One region of the Actinocorallia libanotica genome, then DNA from elsewhere that is predicted to be linked to it. Evidence: riboswitches for the same ligand, from Rfam matches in the RefSeq annotation. Region 1 holds a riboswitch; the other holds the start of a gene.

Region 1 (2,193 bases):
CGAGGCGCCGCCGGTCTCCACGGTGCGCGGACTTATCTATGCAATCCTGGTCTAATGGCTTGGGAATTCTGGCAGACCGGATTGCTCGGGCTCTGCGCCGGACTGCTGATCGCGGTGGTGACCGCGCCCGTGGGCGTGTCGGGAGCGGTGTTCCTGCTGCCCGTCCAACTGAGCGTGCTGGGCGTGCCCAGCCCGGCCGTCACCCCCACCAACCTGCTGTTCAACGTGGTGGCGGGGCCCGGCGCGCTGATCCGGTACCGCCGGACGGGACGGTTGACCGGCCCCCTGGCCCGGCTGCTGGTGGCCGGGACCGCGCCCGGCGTGGTCGTCGGCGCGGTGATCCGGGTCTTCGCCCTGCCGGGTCCGACCGTTTTCCGGCTGCTGGTCGCCGCCTTCCTGCTCCCCCTGGGCACGTGGTTGTGCCTGCGGACGCTGCGCCCGTCCCCCCGGCCCCCGGCGCCTGAGCCGTCCCGTACCGCGGTGACCGCGCTGGCCCTGGGCGTCGGCGTCGTCGGCGGGATCTACGGGGTCGGCGGCGGCTCCCTGCTCGGCCCGATCCTGGTGGGCCGCGGCCTGCCCGTCGCGGTCGTGGCCCCCGCAGCCCTGGCCGCCACCTTCGTCACCTCGATCGTGGGCGCCGCCGCCTACGCCGTCCTGTCCCTGATCGCCCCCGGCGACATCGCGCCCCTGTGGACCCTGGGCCTCCTGTGCGGCCTGGGCGGCCTGGCGGGCGGCTACCTGGGCGCCCTCCTGCAGCCCCGGCTCCCCGAGAAGGCGCTCCGGCTGCTCCTGGGCGGCCTGGCCGTCGCCGTCTCCCTGCTCTACCTGGCGCAGGGCCTGGGCTGAGGGCGAAGGGCATCCTGGCGCCGACGGGGCGGACGGGGAGCCCTATAGTTGGGGTGACGCCGAATGATCCCGTGCGGGAGAGCGTCCGGGCCCGGCGGGTCCGGGCCGCCGAAGGAGCAATTCCTCCCCGGAACCTCTCAGGCACCCAGGACCGCGAGGGGTGGGCGGCCTCTGGAAAGAGAAGGCGCCGGAGCCTTCCGCCGAAGGTGAAAGCCCGTACGGGTGAAGCTCTCAGGCAGAGAAGACAGAGGGGGAGGGCCCACTCAGCAGGTGTACGGATGGGACGATGGGAAACGTTCTGCCGTGTGCCGGTCACAAGGAGCTCACCCAGGTGTCCCCTGCCTCTGAAAAACCCGCCGCCGTGAAGACGACGCCGCTGTACGAGCTGCACAAGGAGCTCGGCGGCAATCTCGTCGACTTCGCCGGGTACCTCATGCCCCTGCGCTACAAGTCGGAGACCGCCGAGCACCAGGCCGTGCGGACCTCCGCCGGGATCTTCGACGTCTCGCACATGGGTGAGATCTTCGTTACAGGCGCACAGGCCGGCGAGGCGCTGGACCACGCGCTGGCCGGGAACATCTCGGCGCTGGAACAGGGCCGGGCGCGCTACACGATGCTCGTCGACGAGCGGGGCGGGGTGCTGGACGACCTGATCGTCTACCGGCTCAGCCGGCACGGGTTCCTGGTGGTGGCCAACGCCGCCAACACCGGGGTGGTCGCGGCCGAGCTGACGGCGCGGGCCGCCGACTTCGAGGCCACGGTCGACGACCAGACCGAGAACTACGCGCTGCTGGCCGTCCAGGGGCCCGGGGCGCAGGAGATCCTGGCGCGGCTGACCGACGTCGACCTCGCCGGGCTGAAGTACTACTCCCTGGTCAGCGGCACGGTGGGCGGCGTCGTCGCCTTCATCGGCCGCACCGGCTACACCGGTGAGGACGGCTTCGAGCTGTTCGTCGACGCCGGGGACGCCGTGGAGCTCTGGCAGCGGATCACCGAGGCGGGCGGGGACGGGATCACCCCGTGCGGGCTGTCGGCCCGCGACACGCTGCGCCTGGAGGCGGGCATGCCGCTGTACGGGCATGAGCTGACCGCCGAGCTGACCCCGTACGATGCTGGTCTCGGCCGGATCGTGCGGCTGGAGAAGGACTTCGTCGGACGCGACGCCCTCGCGGCCGTCGCCGAGAACGGGCCGTCCCGCAAGCTCGTCGGGCTCGTCGCGCGCGGGCGGCGGGTGCCGCGGGCGGGGTACGCGGTCATCGGCGAGGACGGCGCGCCCTGCGGCGTGGTGACCAGCGGAGCACCCTCCCCGACCCTGGGCAAGCCCATCGCCATGGCCTACGTCGGAAC
Region 2 (2,193 bases), on a different contig from region 1:
GAACCGCTGGGCCGAGCCCACCACGATGTCGGCCCCGATCTCGCCGGGCGGGGTCAGCAGGGTCAGCGCCAGCAGGTCGGCGGCCACGACGAACTGCGCGTCGCGGGCGTGCGCCGCCTCGGCCACCGGACGCAGGTCGCGGACCCTGCCGGACGCGCCGGGGTACTGGGCCAGCACGCCGAAGACGTCTCCCTCGGGGAGGCCCGCGTCCAGGTCGGCCACGACCACCGGGATGCCCAGCGGCAGCGCCCGCGCCCGCACGACCTCGACCGTCTGGGGCAGCGCGTCGGCGTCCACCACGAACACGCCGGGCTCCTTGCGGCGGGTGGCCCGCAGCGCCAGCGCCATCGCCTCGGCGGCCGCCGTGCCCTCGTCCAGCATGGAGGCGTTGGCCACGGGGATCCCGGTCAGGTCCGAGACCACCGTCTGGAAGTTCAGCAGCGCCTCGAGCCGGCCCTGGGAGATCTCCGGCTGGTAGGGCGTGTAGGCGGTGTACCAGCCCGGGTTCTCCAGCACGTTGCGCAGGATCACGCCCGGGGTGATCGTGCCGTGGTAGCCCAGGCCGATCAGCGAGGTGAGCACGGTGTTGCGGGAGGCCAGCTCGCGCAGCCGCGCCAGCGCGGCGGTCTCGCTCAGCGCGGGCGGCAGGTCCAGCGGGCGGCCGGTGCGGATCGCGGCGGGCACCGCGGCCTCGCTCAGTGCGTCGAGATCGGCGAAGCCGACGGCGGCGAGCATCCTGGCCTGGTCGTCGGCGGACGGCCCGATATGCCGGTCGGAGAAGTCGAACTGCGCGGTCATGGACGAGCCTCCTGGAACACGAAAGGGTTGAGGAGGGGTCGTGAGACCCCGTTCCACCGGGGGCGACCCCCGGACCCCCGCAGAGGAACGAACGATCCTCGCTTCGCTGCGGTCGTTCGTTCCTCCCCCTCTGTCATGGGGACCTGAGAGCTTCACCCGGTGGGCTTGCACCTTCGGTGGGGCCCTGTGGCCCGCTTTCCAGAGGCGCCTCGCCCACACGGTCCTTTTGCCTGAGAGGTTCCGGGGAGGTTGCTCCTTCGGCGCTCCACGCCGGCTTGCGCGGAGTCTCTCCCGCACGGGGTCGACAGCACGATCAGTCTATCCGGTGGGCCATCGGCCTCCCGCGGACGGGCCCGACAGGGAAAGATCGGGTTGTTCCGCCACGCACGGAACAACCGCCGGATGCTTGATCACACGGTGTCATGGTGGGGCTAATCTTTGGGGACGACCGGAACCGGGAGGACGGTGTAAGCGTGACGAGCACTCAGGGCGGCGCTGCCCTGGAGCCGATGCCGTCCTCGTCCGGGGCGGTGGTGGTGGAGGAGCCCTCCCTCCCGAACCGGATCCGCAACCCCGCCACCCTGGTACGGGCGCTGGCGTGCCTGGCCGGGCTGGGACTGCTCCTGCTGCTGACCTCCCTGGCCACCCAGACGACCACCGGCCTGGAGACCGACATCAGCCGCGGCACCGAGCAGGCGCCGCACTTCCTGCTGAGCCTGGCCGGGCTCACCTCCAGCTTCGGCGTGCTGGCCGTGCCGGTGGTGTTCGCCCTGGACCGCATCGCGCGCCGGGACGGCATGCGGGTGATGTTCGGGCTGTTCGCCGCGATCGCCGGCCTGGGCGTGGACTACGCGGTGGAGGCCTGGGTCGCCGCCAACGGGCCCAGCGAGCTCACCGGCGTGCTGGGGCCCGCGGGCTCCGACACCGTCTCGCTGCAGTCCGACCTCACCCCCGTGATCGCCTACATCACCGCGGTGCGCCTGGGGGGGCGGCCCCGCTGGCAGGCGGTCATGTGGGGCACCATCGCCCTGGCCGCCCTGGCCTCCCTGGTGGCGGGCCGCTCCACCGCCCTGGGCCTGGTCGCCACCTACCTCATCGGCCGCCTCGTGGGCTATCTGACGCTCTACGGCCTGGGCACCCCCAACCCGCGGCCCCCGGGCAGCGCGGTGGCCGGCGTGCTGCGCCGGTTCGGGATGCGGCCGACCCGCATCGTGCGCACCGACGACGGCACCCTGGACCACCGCAGCTACCTGGTGGAGCTGCCCGAGCGGCGGCTGGACGTCACCCTCCTGGACCGCGACCAGCAGGCGGCCGGCCTGTTCTACCGGATCTGGCGCGGGCTGCGGCTGCGGGCCAACCAGCCGCGCCGCGCCGTGCGCTCGCTGCGCCGCTCCC

The links. A riboswitch is a leader RNA that binds a small molecule or an ion and turns the genes downstream of it on or off. The one in region 1 is predicted to bind glycine.
Region 2: another riboswitch for glycine. It lies ahead of gcvP (aminomethyl-transferring glycine dehydrogenase); the one in region 1 lies ahead of gcvT (glycine cleavage system aminomethyltransferase GcvT).

The regions. Positions count from the first base shown of each region.
Region 1 covers NZ_BAAAHH010000036.1:71,825-74,017, forward strand. Annotated here, with positions in the region: gene ABD140_RS32165 (TSUP family transporter) at 55-846, shown strand; glycine riboswitch at 911-1,010, shown strand; glycine riboswitch at 1,015-1,097, shown strand; gene gcvT (glycine cleavage system aminomethyltransferase GcvT) at 1,178-2,193, shown strand, end outside.
Region 2 covers NZ_BAAAHH010000028.1:31,797-33,989, forward strand. Annotated here, with positions in the region: gene gcvP (aminomethyl-transferring glycine dehydrogenase) at 1-798, opposite strand, end outside; glycine riboswitch at 919-1,006, opposite strand; glycine riboswitch at 1,007-1,102, opposite strand; gene ABD140_RS28345 (flippase-like domain-containing protein) at 1,272-2,193, shown strand, end outside.